3 regions of the Pengzhenrongella sp. genome follow, and region 1 is predicted to be linked to each of the others. Evidence: riboswitches for the same ligand, from Rfam matches in the RefSeq annotation. Region 1 holds a riboswitch; each other region holds the start of a gene.

Region 1 (5,793 bases):
AGGCCGTGTCGTTCGACGCCGTGGTGCTGGCCACGGGCTACCGCCCGGGCCTGGAGCAGTTTCTGGTCCCCTGGCGCGAGGTGTGCTACGCCGTCGGCCGCCCACTGGTGTCCGGCCGCCGGACCGCCCTTCCCGGGCTGTACTTCTGCGGTCAGTTCGTCTCGCCGTCGGGGATGCTGCGGGAGATCGGGATCGAGGCGCGGCGGTTCGCGGCCGACCTCGCGGCGGCGCCGGTCGAGGGTGCGCCGCATTGAGCATGCGTCGGCCGGCTCGGTGAGCACCACCCACACCGTCCGCCGAGGTGCACCGAGCGCCACCTCAGAAACCGATATGCGCTTAGCTCTCCGATCAATGGTGCGGCCGACCGTCCGACGATCAGGCTCCCCGGGCCGCCGTCGGCGTCGCCAGGCCGAAGACGATCTCCCTCGGTTCGAGGACGATCTGCTCGACCGCCATGAACCCGACGAGGCAGCCCGCGGCCTTGAGCGCGGCGAACGCAGTGCTCGAGACGGTCGCGACGGAGTAGGTCCGAAAGTCGCGGGTGTCCTCGTCGAAGACGTGCGATCCGGCGACATCGGTCCTGCGGTACGCCGGCATGGCGCGCCCGCGCGCGACGGCGTGCCGATGCTCGGGCGCGAGAAGCACGGAGCCGAGCCGTTTGGTGGGGCGGCAGGCGAAGTAGCGGCGCGTGCCGGTCCCGTCCTGGTCGGCGACGGCGACCTCCACGGTCACGAGCCCCTCGTCCGGCCCGAGCACACCGCGCAGGGCCGCCACGAGCCGCTCGGAGACGATCCAGCTCATCGCCCCGACCCGCAGGATGTCCTCGAAGTCACCCGTCATCAGGCGCAACGTGACGGGCGGCCCGTCGAACGTCCGCGTCAGGGAGCCGAACCGGATCTGCTCGCGCCACTCCCGCTCGAGCCAGCCCGTGAACGCTCGGCCCGCCTCGTCGGCGGGGTCGGCGTGCGCATGCTTGAACGGGGACCGACTGACCGGTTCCAGCCGGTACCAGCCGCCGGTCGGGGTCGAGACGACACTGCGCTGGACGTCCTCGGGGCGCATCGCCCCTGGTGGGAGCGGCGCGTACAGCACGTCGCCGTCGTGCAGGCCGAGACCCACCGGCCAGGGGACCTCCGAGGTCACGGTGCTCAGCGCCCGTCCGAAGGCGGCGAACGCGACCCCCGCGAGGGCGCGCAGATCGTCGGCGGGCAACTCGCCCGCGCCGAGCACCGGCCCATGCACGACCAGCGTGAAGTCAGCCGGCCAGTCGTCCGCCGGCAGGAAGTCGTGACACAGGAACAGCCCCGTCCGGCCGGCCGAGTCCAGCTCGAAGAAGAGCGCCTGAACGTCGGCGCCCTCCCTGGCCAGCCGCGCGCCCTGGAGGAGCATCACCCGGAGCTCCTCCTCCAGCCCGGCTGTCCCGAGCCAGACGTCACGCCGATCGGGCGACATCGCGACCCGCAGGCCGTCCCAGTCGCCCGCACGCGACAACGCTTCGACCGCTGCCCAGTCGATCCCGTCTCGCAGCTGCGAGGAACTCATGGTGCTTCATCGGTCCGCGCTGGCTGCGTCTTGAGGCGTCTGGATGGAGCCGTGCTCGCGCCGATTCGCACTGCGAACTGCCCGCTCGATCTCAGTGCATGGCTCGGTGCAGCGAAAGTGCACCAAAATGCCTTATTCACTGCACTCTGGCTGCACTGAGCGCCGCACTGAGCCCGCCCACTCACGATTGACGCGCCAACCCAGTGGGCGCACTTTCCGTCGGTGCGGAGCATGGGACTGGTGGGACGGGAGTTGACCGATTTGCCTGTCCAGTGGGTCATTTCGGTCACTTGTGCACCATGCTCCGCACGGACGGATCGATCCGCAGGGTTCGGACGCCGACGGTTCTTCGCTCTCGAACGCTCGCAGTCACCCAGGCGACCGCGAGCCAACCGCCGCGACCTCAGTTGTTCTCGGGCTTGGCCGCTCTGACCGGAACGGGCGGCACCACCGGCACGCCTGCGGGCATCTGCTTGAGGATCTCCTTGATCGTGCCCAGGCCGGCTGCTCCCTGACCGATCACGGACATCAGCATCGAGTTGACGCCCTCCGCGCCGTTCAGCACGTTCATGTTGTCGACGTTCGCGAAGGCCTGCGCGGCGGCGGCAACGATCTCCGGGTAGTTCTGCGCGAGCTGCTGCATCACGACCGCCTCGGAGTTGGTCGCGAGCGCCTGGGCACGGCGCTCGATGGCCTCCGCGTCGGCGAAGCCCTTGGCCCGGATCGCGGACGCCTCCGCGTCACCGACCGCCTTGGTCGCCGCGGCCTGCCCCTCACCCTCGGCCCGCACGGCCTCGGCGAGCGCGCTGCGTCGCGACTTCTCGGACACGCCGTTCAGCCGGACCTTCTCGGCGTCCGCCTCCGCGGCAGCGATCACCGAGGCCCGGCGCGCCTCCGCCTCGGCGATCGCGGCGTTCCGGGCCGCCTGCGCCTCCTGCTCCACGCGGTAACGGGCCGCGTCCGCGGGCCGGCGCACCTCGGCCTCGAGCTGCTGCTCGCGCCGCGCCGCCTCGAGCTTGGCGACCTCGGTCTCCTGCACGACGACGAGCTGGCGCGCCGCGGCGGCGGCCAGCGGCCCGGCCTGCGCGGCCGTGGACGCCGCCTGGTCGACCTCGGCCTGGTACTGCGCCTGGGAGATCTTGGACTTGCGCACCGCGTCCGCCTGGATCGCCTGCGCGGCCGCCTCGGCCTCGGTGGCCTGCTGGTTGGCCTGCGCCTGCGCGATCCGGGCGTTCCTCTCGACCGCGGCCGCGTGCGGCTTCGCGAGGTTCTGGATGTAGCCGGTCGGGTCCTCGAGGTCCTTGATCTGCAGGGTGTCGATCACCAGCCCCAGCTTCTCCAGCTCGACCCCGGCCGCGTTGCGGGTCTCCTGGGTGAGCCGCTCACGCTCGCGGACGAGCTCCTCCATGGTCAGCGACCCGATGATCGAGCGCAGGTGACCTTCGAAGACGTTGACGATCTTCGCCACCATGGTCGCCTGGTTGTCCAGGAACCGGCGTGCCGCATTGGCGATGGACGCGTCGTCGTCGCCGACCTTGAAGATGACGACGCCGCGCACGGTGACCTGGATGCCCTGCGTGGTGACGCAGGTGACCTCGAGCGCCGCCTCGCTGATGTCGAGGGAGAGCCGTCGCACGGTCTGGACGCCGGGGAACACGAGCGTGCCCCGCCCGGTCACCACCTTGAAGCCCAGCGCGCTGCCCGGGTCGCCGGCCCTGAGCCCGGAGATGATGAGCGCCTCGTTCGGCTCGGCGACCTTCCACATGCTGCGGAAGATTCCCATGCCGACGATCACGGCAACGACCGCGACCCCCACCCAGATGATCAGTCCACTGTCCATGACCCGTCGAGCTCCTTGGTCGAAGGGCGGCGCCCGTGCGGCGATCGCCCACCGGATAGTAGGCCGCAGGACGGCGCGGCAATGCCTGCAAGGAACGTCAATCCGGCGACATTTTTCCACGTGAGGAGGCAAACCATGCGAAGACGACCGCTCGGCGTCGTGACCCTCTCCCTGAACCTCTGGCGGGTGTCGGACGCGGCAGGGGAGGCCCCTGACACCTGGCTGCGCATCGACCTCGGGGAGTTCCAGCTGTGGCGCCACTGCGGCATGATCTCCGGCTCGTGGTCCGCGACCGACACCCTGTTCCTCACCTCCGTCACGGAGTTCTACACCCAGCCGCCGGTCGTCACGGACGAGGCCAGCAAGGGCCGCTGGGCCGTGGATGACCACGGCCGGCTGCTGACGACCTCGGGCTTCTCCACGGAGATCGGCTGCGCCGGTGCGCCGGTCCCCTCGTGGGTCGCGACCGCCCGCCGAGCGGCCTCCGACGGCGACCGGCTCGTGCTGCTCGGTCAGGACGGAGCCGACCTCGGCCGGCTCACGCGGAGTTGACGCGAATCCGTCGGCCGTGACCTGCGGCGATGTACTCCGATATCGACGATTTGTCCGCACATTGCGCGGCCGGGGTTAGGGTCGGGTGTCCCCGGGATATCTCGTGGGTACGCCAGAGGTGGACCGCCGAGTCCTACCGCCACCGAAGGCACAAGACGTTCTCGCTGGTAGGAGCGGGGGACCCACGTATTTTCGGGCACCGTAGAGGGTGTCCTTGGGGTGAAGCCGGTCGAGATCCTCGACCGGCCGGGCGTAACTCCCGCCCGAACCCGACAGCTCACCCCGCAGGCGACCGGAGAGGTCACCATGCCCGTGAGCCCGAGCACCGGCCGCCACCGCGCCGTCGGCCGTCCCACCACAGCCCTGACCGACTTCGCCGAGACCGCGTCGGGCAGCCTTGCCCAGGTCGGTCGTCGGACCGCTGTCGTCGCCGCCGGATCCGGGCTCATCATGTCTGCGCTCGCCGCGCCCGCGGTGGCCGCGCCGGCGGTGTCCGCCCCGGTCACCCAGAGCACCGCCCGGGTCCCGTCCATCGACACCTCCGGGCTGACGGCGTCCGCGCGCGCCGCGATCGAGACCGCACCGGCAGTCACGGTCGCGAAGGACGCCACGTGGACCTTCGACGTCCCGGTGCTCAAGGTCGTCGCCGACCCCCGGGCGAAGCCGCGCGTCGCGCCGGTCGCCTCGCGCAGCGTCGAGCGCGCGCCCGCACCGGCGAGCGCAGGCCGGAGCGGGATCATGGAGATCGCCAAGCGCTACCTCGGGGTGCCATACGTGTGGGGCGCGTCCTCGCCGAGCGGCATGGACTGCTCGGGATTCACCACCTACGTGTACGCGCAGCTCGGGATCACCCTGCCGCACTCCTCCGCGGCGCAGCGCTACTCGGGCCGGGTCGTCTCGCGTGCGGACGCCCTGCCGGGCGACCTGATCACGACCCCCGGCCACGTGGCCATGTACGCCGGTGGCGACATGCTCATCGATGCGACGCCGGGCAACGTCATCCGCTTCCACGCGATCTACCAGTCCAACCCCGTGTTCATTCGGGTCGGCTGACCGCAGCACGCACCACCCTCGAGCCGAGTCGGGCGGACGCCGCGGCCGCAGGGCCTCAACTTCGCTGCCCTGCTGTCGATCCTGTCCACCATGGGGATCTCCTTCCTGCACACCACGCTGCCCGCGGGTCGGCGGTGGGCTGTTCGCGCGGGTCTGTGGGCGCTGGCGGCGCTCGTGGCGGCGAACGTCGTCGTCTCCTCGCCGCTGCTCGGGAGCCGAATGACCGGCTCGACGTTGAGCATGGTGCTGATGAGCTCGGTCTCGGCGCTCAGCGCCTCGCTCATGTTTGCCCGAGCGCGGCTGGTGCCGTCCGGTCGCCTGCCCTGGATCCTGTTCGGGTTCGGGATAGTCGTGGGAGTCGCCGCGAATTTCTACTCCGCGGCCGTGCTGCCGTTCCTGGATCCGCGGCCGTTCCCGTCCTGGGCGGACGCCGGCTGGCTCGCGCCGTATCCCCTCGCGTACGTGGCGATCGCCCTGTTGCTGCGCGCTCGGGTCGCGCACTGGCACGCCTCGACCTGGCTCGACGGGCTCGTCGCGTCCTGCGGGCTGGGCGCAGTTGCGATCGCCTGGGTGTTCGACAAGGTGCTGGTGCCCAAGAAGGGCAGCATCGCCCACGTCGCCACCGCAATTGCCTACCCGTCAGCGGCGCTCCTGATCCTCGTCCTGCTGGTCGGAGCCTTCGGCGTGCTGGGCTGGCGGGTCGGCGCGGTGTGGTGGCTGGTGACGGGTTCCGTGGCCTGGACCGTGCTCGGCAACGTGGTGTACCTCTTCCAGGCCGCGACCGGGACGTACCGGATCGGGAGCTG
Region 2 (5,793 bases), on a different contig from region 1:
GCCCATGCGTACCAGGCCCTGTTGCGATTGCCCGTTGACGGTGAGGAACTCCCCGCCGAAGACGACGTAGTCACTGTTCCCGGTGACGTGCCACGCGGCCTGGCCCTGGCCGGTGAACGTCCCCTTGGTCATGTCCGGGTAGTAGTTCAGCTGCGCGGGCGCCCGATAGCCCTGCCAGTCGTAGTAGTTCGCCACCGGGTTCGGCGTGATCGTCATGGCCGTCGACTTGGTGAACGCCAGGGCGTACCGGTACGCGCCCTCGGGGTAGGCGCCGATGTTTCCGCAGTAGTGCACGTGCCCGACGCTGTACACCGAGTCCTGGCCGGGGTTGGCGAACACCGAGTACGTGTCACCGTGGCAGTCCTCGACCCACACGATCGCACCGGTGTTCGGGTCCGCCGCGAACACACCCTCGAGGTTCCCGGCGCTGCTGGAGTCCTTGATGAACGCGAAACCCGAGCCGTAGACCAACGTGCCGTCGGTCACCAGGGACATGATCCCCGCGCCGTAGCCCCAGTCCTGGATGACCGCGTTCGCGGCCCAGGCCTGCACCGCCCCGGTCGACGTCGAGACCGCTCCCGAGCCGAGCGCGGCCACGTTGTTCAGCGTCGTGAAGCGCCCGCCCACGATGAGCCGGGAGTTGTCCGGGCTCAGCACCAGCGCCTCGACCTGCGCCGACTGCGCGGACGCCTTCCAGGACAACAACCCGCCCTTCGTGGCGCTGATCGCGGCCAGGCGGTAGTGCGTGACGCCGCCCACCGTGTTGAAGTTGCCGCCGAAGTAGATCGTGGTCGGCGTCGAGACGATCGCCCGCACCGCAGCGTTCGCGCCGACGGTGAAGCCCGCCACGCGCACCCCGGTCGCCCGGTCGAGCACCGCGATCCGGTTCTGCGGCGACCCGTTCACGTGCGTGAAGTCACCACCGACGTACAGGCGGGTGCCGTCCAGGGACGCCGTGATGACGTACGCCGGCCCGTCCAGGACCGGCGCCCACGAGTCGATCAGGACGCCGGTCGCGAGGTCGTACGCCAACAGGTTGGAGCGCGCCACCGTCGAGGTCCCCGCGGCGGCGCCCGCGGGCCGCGCCGTGGTGAACTGCCCGGCCACGTAGACCGTCCCGTCGACCACGACCTGCGACCACGCGACCCCGTCGATCTGGACCGTGGGCAACGCGTCCGCCGCCACCGTCGCCGGCGTCCCGGGATCAACCGGCGCCGAGTCGGCACGCGCGGGCACCGGCGGACCGGCGAGCGTCAGACCGGCGACAAGGAGCGCAGCGGCCGCGAGGCTCGCCACCATCCGGCGGATGGCGCCGCGGTGCGATCGGGTGCGCTGTGCCATGGTCCGACTCCCGAGAGGGTCCGCCTCGCTCGTCGGCGAGGTGCTCGACTCGAATTAGCATAAGGGGACAAACTGGGCATCCGATCCAGTCCTCGCCACGTTTTCACCCGGTCCGAAAGTTCGGGGCGCAGACCTGTGCGCGCCGCCGAAAGGCGCCTCGAAGGGCGTCGTCGGGCCAGCCCCCGCCGGTCCGGCGGCGCTGGGCGTCCGGGCCCGTTTTTCGACTTTCGCCTGATTGCGGTTACCCTCAATCGTCCCCGGGCCACGCTGGGGACGGCTGAGGTGGACCGCCGAGTCCTGCTACCACCGAGGTCACACAACTTTCTCGCTGGCAGGAGCGGGGGACCCACGTACTGCGGGCACCGGAAACGGTGTCCTTGGGGTTAAGTCGATCGAGAACTTCGACCGGCCGGGCGCAACTCCCGCCCGAACCCGACAGCTGACCCCGTAGGCGACCGGAGAGGTCACTATGCCCGTCAGCCTGAACACCGCCCGCCACCGCGCGGTCGGCCGTCCCGCCACTCCACTTTCCGACCTCGCGGAGAACGCCACCGACGGTTTCGCGCTCGCGGGCCGTCGGACCGCCGTCGTCGCCGCCGCCACCGGGCTGATCGTCTCGGCGTTCGCCGCACCCGCCACGGCCGCCCCGTCAGTCGAGAGCTCCCCCCGGGTGCCCGCCGTCGATACCTCCGCGCTGACCTCCTCGGCGCGTGCGGCCATCGAGACCGCGCCCGCGGTCACGGTCGCCAAGAACGCGACCTGGACGTTCGACGCCCCGGCCGTCAAGCTCGTCACCGACCCGCCGCCACCGCCGCCCAAGCCTGTGGTGCCGGTCGCTCCTGCGGCGTCGCGCTCGTCCGTGCGCACCGTTGCCCCCACGATGGCCTTCTCCGGCAGCGCGGTCCTGGAGATCGCCGCCCGCTATGTCGGGGTGCCCTACGTCTGGGGCGGCACGACGCCGAGCGGCTTCGACTGCTCCGGCTTCACCGGCTACGTGTACGCCCAGCTCGGCATCACGCTGCCCCGCACGGCCAGTGCACAGGCCGGCGCCGGCACCGTGGTGTCCCGCGCGGACGCCCGGCCCGGTGACCTGATCTCCTCCCCCGGCCACATCGCGATCTACGCCGGTGGCGACCAGCAGATCGACTCGCCGAAGCCCGGCTCGACGATCCAGTTCCGCGGCATCTGGCAGTCCAACCCGGTCTTCATCCGGGTCGGCTAGACCCGCTAGACCGCTAAACCCGCTTGACCACAGCACAACCCCGCAACGTCCGAGCGTTGACGTCCTATAGGACGTCAACGCTCGGACGTTAGCGGGGGTTTTCTGTTTGGGGGGGTTCCTCTGTTGAGGGATCTTCTGGCGTCTGGTCGATACCCCTGCAGGGCTCAGTGGAAGCGGCGCAGGCGCAGGCTGTTGGTGACCACGAAGACCGAGGAGAACGCCATCGCGGCGCCCGCGATCATCGGGTTGAGCAGGCCGGCCGCGGCGAGCGGCAACGCTGCGAGGTTGTAGGCGAAGGCCCAGAACAGGTTGCCCTTGATCGTGCCGAGCGTGCGGCGGGAGAGTCGGATCGCGACGCCCGCCGCTCGCAGGTCGGACCGGACCAGCGTCAGGTCGCTCGCCTCGATGGCCACGTCCGTGCCGGACCCCATCGACAGCCCGAGGTCGGACTGTGCGAGCGCCGCGGCGTCGTTCACCCCGTCACCGACCATGGCCACGACGAGTCCCTGTGCCTGCAGGCGCCGGACGACGTCGACCTTGCCGGCCGGCAGGACCTCGGCGACGACGTCGGACGCCTCGATGCCGACCTGCGCAGCGACGGCTGCGGCCGCGCGCGCGTTGTCCCCCGTGAGCAGCACCGGGCGGAGCCCGAGCCGGCGCAGCTCGGCGATGGCCTCGGCGCTGGTGGGCTTCACGGTGTCCGCGACGACGATGACGCCCCGGACCTCACCGTCCCAGCCGACCCACACCGGGCTCCGGCCCGACCGCTCGGCCTCGTCCGCAGCGTCGAAGAGCTCGGCCGGCGCGCGCTGAGCCCATTCCTGCGCAAGCCAGTCCCGCCGCCCCACGACGACGGCGTGGGTGTCGACCACTCCCCCGACGCCCCGGCCAGGGGTGTTCGCGAACGACTCGACCGGCGGCAGTGCGCCGAGGCGCGCGATCGCGCCCTCTGCGACGGCGCGCGCGATCGGGTGCTCGGAGGCATGCTCGAGGGCGCCGGCGAGGCGCAGCACCTCCGACTCGGCCACGCCGTCGGCCGCGATGACCTCGACGAGGCTCATCCGGCCGGTGGTCACGGTTCCGGTCTTGTCGAGCACGATCGTGTCGACCCGGCGGGTGGACTCCAGGACCTCGGGACCCTTGATCAGGATGCCGAGCTGGGCGCCACGGCCGGTGCCGACCATGAGCGCCGTCGGCGTCGCGAGCCCCAGCGCGCACGGGCACGCGATGATCAGGACGGCGACCGCGGCGGTGAACGCGGCCTGCGCGTTCGGGCCGAACACGAGCCAGCCGGCCAGCGTCGCCAGGGCGAGCGCGATCACGATCGGCACGAACACGGCCGAGACGCGGTCGGCGAGCCGCTGCACGGCGGCCTTGCCGTTCTGGGCATCCTCGACGAGGCGCGCAATCTGCGCGAGCTGGGTGTCGGCGCCGACCCGGGTCGCGCGCACCACGAGCCGGCCGCCGGCGTTGGTCGTCGCCCCGACGACGGCGTCGCCCGGTCCGACCTCGACCGGCACGGACTCACCGGTCAGCATCGAGGCGTCCACGGCACTGGTGCCCTGGGCGACGATCCCGTCGGTCGCGAGCTTCTCCCCGGGCCGCACCACGAATTCGTCGCCGACGACCAGCTCGTCGACGCTGATGCGGGACTCGAGCCCGCCGCGTAGCACCGCGACGTCCTTCGCTCCGAGCTCGAGCAGGGCTCGCAGGGCCGCACCGGAGCTGCGCTTGGCGCGTGCCTCCAGGAACCGCCCGGTCAGGATGAAGGTCGTCACGGCGGACGCGACCTCGAGGTAGATCTCCGGGGCGCCGGTCCCGCGGGACGGCACGAGCGTGAACGGCATGGTCATGCCGGGCTCACCGGCACCGCCGAGCAGCAGGGCGTAGAGCGACCAGAGGACCGCGGCGAGGACGCCGAGGCTGATCAGGGTGTCCATCGTGGTTGCACCGTGGCGCAGGTTGGTCCAGGCGGCGCGGTGGAACGGCCAGGCACCCCACGTCACGACCGGCGCGGCCAGGGCGAGGGAGACCCACTGCCAGCCGTCGAACTGCCACGCGGGGACCATCGCCAGCGCGATGACGGGCACCGTCAGGGCCGCGCTGGTGGCCAGGCGCCGGCGCAGGGACCGGGTCGGGTCGTCGCCGGTCGCCTCGGCCTCCTCCGACCGGGTCCGCGGCGGCTGCGGAAGCGCGGCGGTGTAGCCGGTCGCCTCGACCGTGGCGAGGAGGTCCTGCGGGGTGACGGGACCGGCGAAGGTGACCTTCGCCTTTTCGGTCGCGTAGTTGACGGTCGCGGTGACGCCGTCCATCCGGTTGAGCTTCTTCTCCACCCGTGCGGCGCAGGACGCGCAGGTCATCCCGCCTATCGTCAGCTCGACGGTGTCGGTTCGGGCCGCCGCACCCGTGGCACCGCCGGGGGCTGTCGCCGACGGGGTGGTCACGCGGACGCGCCCTGCAGCGTGTAGCCGGCCTCGTCCACCGCCTCGCGGACCGCGGGCTCGGGCAGCGGTGCGCCGCTGGTGACGGTGACGGTCGAGTCACCGCCCGCGACGAGCTGGATCGCGACGTCCTGGACGCCGGGCAGGGCGGACAGCTCGGTGGTGACGGCGGCGACGCAGTGTCCGCAGGTCATTCCGCTGACGGTGTAGTCGGTGGTGATCATGAGAAGCTCCTTGTTTCGGGTGGACGGCGCGGGGTTGGCGCGCGATGGAATCGGTTCAGCTACGCACGAGGCGCGCGATGGCGGCCGAGGCTTCCTTGACCTTCGCATCGGCCTCCGCGCCGCCGGACGCGAGAGCCTGGGCGACGCAGTGGCTCAGGTGCTGCTCGAGCAGGCCGAGTGCGAACGACTCCAGCGCCTTGGTGGCGGCGCTGACCTGGGTCAGCACGTCAATGCAGTAGGTGTCGGCCTCCACCTGGCGCTGCAGCCCGCGGACCTGGCCCTCGATCCGGCGCAGTCGCTTGAGCTGGGCGTCCTTGGTGGCGCTGTAGCCGGGCGGGTGGTCCATGGCTTGCCGATCTGGTCGCTGATTGATACCTCCAGGGGGTATCTGTCTTCTACAACGTATACCCGGCAGGGGTATTGCGCCATGGGCCGAAGGTCCTACTCGGAGGGGTCGAAGGTCCTGCCGGAGGCCGGAGCGCCCCCCGCGGCTGCGCTGACCCGTCGCGGACGCGAGTCGCTACGGCGCGATGATCGAAGGCCTGTGGCAGGACCACCGCGGCGC
Region 3 (4,812 bases), on a different contig from region 1:
CGTCGGGCAGTGCGCGTGCGCGGGCAGCGCCGAGGAGACGGTGCCGAGCAGCCGGTCGGCGAACCCGCCCCGGCCCCGCGTGCCCACCACGGCGAGCCGCACCTTGCGGGACATCTCCACCATGACCCCGGTGGCGTCCCCGGTCGCGACGGTCGTCGTGACCTTCGCGCCGCGGGCCTCCGCCCGGACCTGGGCTTCGGCGAGCACCGCCCGGGCGCCCGCCTGGATCGCGGTGTCGTCGAGCGCCGCGTAGCCACCGTCGAGCGAGGCGGCGGTGAACGAGGGAAGGGAGTAGGCACACACGAGCTGCACAGCAAAGCCGTGGGTCAGCGCCGCGGCGACCGCCCAGTCCAGGGCGTGCAGGCTGGCGTCGGAGCCGTCCACACCGACCAGCACTACGTCATCGCGCGTCATGGTCTTTCCTTCCGGCATGCCGGACCAATTTCGGTCAGGTCTGTGTAAGAAAATACCCCGGACTTGGCCCGGACTGCACGGTCCTTTGACCTGACGGGAGGGTGTTTCGCGCTGCAGGTCAGGCCACGAGGTAGGCCGTCCACGACGGGTCGGTCCGGACCGTGGCCGCGAACAGCGCGGCTGCCCCGCGCGGTGGGTGCGGAACGAACGGCAACTCCCACCCGAGCTCGACGAGCAGCCGGTCCGCCTTGCGGTGGTTACATCGGCTGCACGCCGCGACGACGTTCGTCCACTCGTGCCGGCCACCGCGCGAGCGCGGCTGCACGTGGTCCACCGTGTCCGCCAGCCCGCCGCAGTAGGCGCACCGGTTCTTGTCGCGGTGCAGCACTGTGCGCCGGCTCGGGGGGACGGTCCGGCGGTGCGGCACGTGCACGTAGCGGACCAGGCACATCACGAGCGGCAGCGGAACCGCGGAGTGCTCGGAGTGCAGCACGCGACCGTCCGTCTCGAGCACCATGGCCTTGCCATTGAGCACCAGGACGACGGCGCGGTGCACGCTCACCACGCACAGTGGCTCAAGACTCGCGTTGAGCAGCAACGTCCGTCGGGGTGGCGCCGCGGGCATCAGCACGGTGAGCTCCAGGACCTGATCGTCGGACCCGCCTGGCTGGCGGGCCGCAATGTGGAGGTACAAGCGCGACAAGCGTAACCTCACCGCCCAAGTCATTACCGACCGGGGCTGCGCGGAGCCCTCATCCGGGCGCACGAGGACCCCGGGGCGCGGTGCGCGCCGCCGGGGTCCGCGTCACGACTGTGCTCGAGGCCCGTCGATCCAGCCGCGGTCAGGCGACCCGGATGAAGGTGGGGTTGGACTGCCAGATGCCACGGAACTGGATCGTCCCGCCGGGCTTCGGTGCGTCGATCTCCTGGTTGCCGCCGGCGTAGATCGCGACGTGGCCGGAGGTCCAGATGAGGTCGCCGGGCAGCGCGTCGGCGCGGGACACGACGGTGCCGGCGTAGCGCTGGGCCGAGGACGTGCCGCCGATCGACTTGCCGAGCTGTGCGTACACGTAGGACGTGAAGCCGGAGCAGTCGAAGCCGCTCGGCGTCTTGCCACCCGAGACGTACGGCACGCCGACGTAGCGGGCGGCGATCTCGAGGACGGCGTTGCCGGAGACCGACTGCGGCACGGCCGACGTCGCCACTCCGGTCGCAGCCTCGGGAGCGGCGGTCCGAACGCTCGAGCGCGACGCGGCCTTGACGACCCGCGGCACGACCTTGGGCGGCGGCGGCGGGTCGGTGACGAGCTTGACGGCCGGGGCATCGAACGTCCAGGTCGCGTCCTTCGCCACCGTGACGACCGGCGCGGACTCGAGCGCGGCGCGGGCCGAGGAGGTCAGTGCCGAGGTGTCCACGGCGGGAACCGACGACGCCGGCTTCTCGGTCGTGGGCACGGCGGAGGCCGGTGCAGCGATGGTCGACACGACCAGGCCCGCGGCCGCCGCGACGATCGCGGACCGGCGGCCGACGATGCTGAGCGAGCCGGTGGCTGCTGCGGCGAAATCGGAGAGGGGGGTTGCGGGTCGGTGCGCGGAACGGTGGCGGGCAGGGCTCACAGTCGTCACGTCTTGCCTCCAGACGCCTACGAGGTCAGCTGTCGGGTTCGGATGGGAGGAACACACCCGGCCGGCCGGCCGTCGTTACCGACGTCCACCCGGCTTCACCCCAAGGACACCGTCACCGGCATCCACACACTTGGGTCCCCCGCCCCTGCCGGCGAAGTCGTACGGAACCCCTTGCGGCGGCAGGATTAGGCATTCCGCTCAAGGTCTCCACCGGACAAGAGATCCGAGGAGCGAGTCGAACGTACTGGACCCCGCCGTCGAATGTCACGTTCTGATTACGGTGACGGATGTCACAGCGCGATCGCCGTCATAGCACGGCGGCGGGCGAGGGCCGACGCCCAAGGGCCGGCGAGCTCGCCGGACGCACACGAATGCGCAGGTCGCAGCGGTGAGATCCGCCCGGTCACGCAGGCGTCAGCCGGCGACGACGAAGATGTGGCGGGAAACCTCGTCGGGCAGATCGAGGAAGATCTCCGCGCCCGGCGCGCCGACGATCAGGACGTTCGGGCCCCGCTCGACGGAGATCTCCGAGCCCGGCGTCACCCCGGCGCTCTCGAGACGGACCAGCAGCTCGATGTCCGTCTGGAGCGGCTCCCCGAGGCGCGCGACGACGGCGCGCGCAGGTTCACCGTTCACCGGCGCGACCTCGGCGAGCGCCACGACGCCGTGCAGGAAGTCCTCCTGCTCGCGCTCCTCCCCCAGCTCGGCGAGGCCCGGGATCGGGTTGCCGTACGGCGAGTGGTGCGGGTGGTCGAGCAGGTTGAGCAGGCGCTTCTCCACGCGGTCGCTCATCACGTGCTCCCACCGGCACGCCTCCTCGTGGACGAACTCCCAGTCCAGCCCGATGACGTCGGTGAGCAGGCGCTCGGCGAGGCGGTGCTTGCGCATCACGCGCGTCGCCTTGAGCAGCCCGGCCTCGGTGAGCTCGAGGTGCCGGTCGCCGCTGACGATGACGAGCCCATCGCGCTCCATGCGGGCGATGGTCTGCGAGACGGTCGGGCCGGAGTGCCCGAGGCGCTCGGCGATCCGCGCGCGAAGCGGGACGATGCCTTCCTCAGCCAGCTCGAAGATGGTCCGCAGGTACATCTCGGTGGTGTCGATCAGGTCACTCACGGCAACTGCCTCCAGGTAAGTCAATTCACGCGCTGACGACAGGCTACGTGCTATGGACGCTGCACTGGTGGCCCGTGTCACGAGCGAGCGCCTAGGCTCGCGCCGTGCCCGAGCCCACTGCCGTCCAGACCCCCGCCGCGATCCCCGACATCGTCATCCCCGCCGGGATGCTGCCCGGCGACGGGCGCTTCGGCTCCGGCCCGAGCAAGGTACGACCCGACCAGGTCGCGGCGCTCGCAGCGGTCGGCGGCACGCTGCTGGGCACCTCGCACCGGCAGGCGCCGGTGCGCTCGCTCGTCGGGCGCATCCGGCGGGACCTGGCCGACCTGTTCGCGCTGCCCGACGGCTACGAGGTCGCGCTGGGCAACGGCGGGTCGACGGCGTTCTGGGACCTCGCGTCCCTGTGCCTGGTGCGGGACCGCGCCCAGTTCGCGTCGTTCGGGGAGTTCGGTGCGAAGTTCGCCGCAGCCGTGCACCGAGCCCCGTTCCTCGCCGATCCGACGATCCGGCGCGCCGAGCCGGGCGGGCTCGCCCTGCCGGAGCTCCAGGACGGCGTCGACGTGTACGCGTGGCCGCACAACGAGACGTCGACCGGGGTGATGGCGCCGGTGCGCCGCGTCCCCGGCTCGAGCGAGCAGGGCGCGCTGACCGTCGTGGACGCGACGTCGGCCGCGGGCGGGCTCGCCGTCGATGTCGCGGAGACCGACGCGTACTACTTCGCGCCGCAGAAGTCCTTCGCGTCCGACGGCGGGCTGTGGCTCGCGCTGCTCTCGCCCGCCGCCGTCGAGCGCGCGACGCAGATCGAGACGAGCGGACGCTGGGTGCCGCAGTTCCTGTCGCTGAGCACCGCGATCGTGAACTCGCGCGCGGACCAGACGCTGAACACCCCGGCGATCGCGACCCTCGTGCTGCTCGCGGAGCAGCTCACCTGGATGCTAGACAACGGCGGCCTGCCCTGGGCCGCTGCGCGGACCGCGACCTCCGCGGGCCACCTGTACGACTGGGCGCAGGCGCGCGAGTGGGCCACCCCGTTCGTCGCGGACCCGGCGGCCCGCTCGAACGTGGTCGGCACGATCGACCTCGACGAGCGGATCGACGCCGCGGCGGTGTCCGCGGTGCTGCGCGCGAACGGCGTCGTGGACATCGACCCGTACCGCAAGCTCGGCCGCAACCAGCTGCGCGTGGCGATGTTCCCCGCCGTCGACCCCGGGGACGTGCAGGCGCTCACCGCGTGCGTCGACCACGTGGTCGACCGCCTTGGCTGAGTCGGGCTCCTCGGGCGGGCCGCCCGCCGGCTCGATCGCGCCGATCGTCGCCGTCCGGCTGCACCGCGACCGGGTCACGGTCGCGCTGTACGCCCACTTCGTCGCATGGGGCTGGCTGCTCTACAGCTTCTCCCCGAGCGTGCCCCTGATCGCCGCCGAGCAGCACATCAGCAAGGCGACGGCGGGGCTGCACGGGACGTCGATGGCCGCGGGCACGGTGCTGTGCGCCTTCATCAGCGCCCCGCTGGTCGCACGGCTCGGGCGCCGCGGCACGCTGCTCGTGGCGTCCGCGAGCCTCGCCGCCGGCGTCGGGATCCTGGTCTCCGGAAGCACCCTCACGACGACCCTGCCGGGCGCGTTCGTCACCGCGATGGGCGGCACCCTGCTGCTCTGCG

The links. A riboswitch is a leader RNA that binds a small molecule or an ion and turns the genes downstream of it on or off. The one in region 1 is predicted to bind cyclic di-AMP.
Region 2: another riboswitch for cyclic di-AMP. It lies ahead of VIM26_RS14785 (C40 family peptidase); the one in region 1 lies ahead of VIM26_RS22770 (C40 family peptidase).
Region 3: another riboswitch for cyclic di-AMP. It lies ahead of VIM26_RS19765 (C40 family peptidase); the one in region 1 lies ahead of VIM26_RS22770 (C40 family peptidase).

What each region holds. Positions count from the first base shown of each region.
Region 1 covers NZ_DATCNW010000401.1:22,313-28,105, forward strand. Annotated here, with positions in the region: gene VIM26_RS22750 (NAD(P)/FAD-dependent oxidoreductase) at 1-254, shown strand, start outside; gene VIM26_RS22755 (hypothetical protein) at 376-1,542, opposite strand; gene VIM26_RS22760 (SPFH domain-containing protein) at 1,946-3,382, opposite strand; gene VIM26_RS22765 (hypothetical protein) at 3,518-3,934, shown strand; cyclic di-AMP (ydaO/yuaA leader) riboswitch at 4,087-4,239, shown strand; gene VIM26_RS22770 (C40 family peptidase) at 4,241-4,987, shown strand; partial or broken gene VIM26_RS22775 (hypothetical protein) at 5,078-5,793, shown strand, end outside.
Region 2 covers NZ_DATCNW010000255.1:3,752-9,544, forward strand. Annotated here, with positions in the region: gene VIM26_RS14780 (PKD domain-containing protein) at 1-1,341, opposite strand, end outside; cyclic di-AMP (ydaO/yuaA leader) riboswitch at 1,636-1,809, shown strand; gene VIM26_RS14785 (C40 family peptidase) at 1,811-2,563, shown strand; gene VIM26_RS14790 (heavy metal translocating P-type ATPase) at 2,728-5,007, opposite strand; gene VIM26_RS14795 (heavy-metal-associated domain-containing protein) at 5,004-5,228, opposite strand; gene VIM26_RS14800 (metal-sensitive transcriptional regulator) at 5,284-5,574, opposite strand.
Region 3 covers NZ_DATCNW010000344.1:224-5,035, forward strand. Annotated here, with positions in the region: partial or broken gene VIM26_RS19755 (universal stress protein) at 1-414, opposite strand, end outside; gene VIM26_RS19760 (HNH endonuclease) at 533-1,039, opposite strand; gene VIM26_RS19765 (C40 family peptidase) at 1,257-2,039, opposite strand; cyclic di-AMP (ydaO/yuaA leader) riboswitch at 2,038-2,241, opposite strand; gene VIM26_RS19770 (metal-dependent transcriptional regulator) at 2,454-3,152, opposite strand; gene serC (phosphoserine transaminase) at 3,320-4,417, shown strand; partial or broken gene VIM26_RS19780 (hypothetical protein) at 4,410-4,812, shown strand, end outside.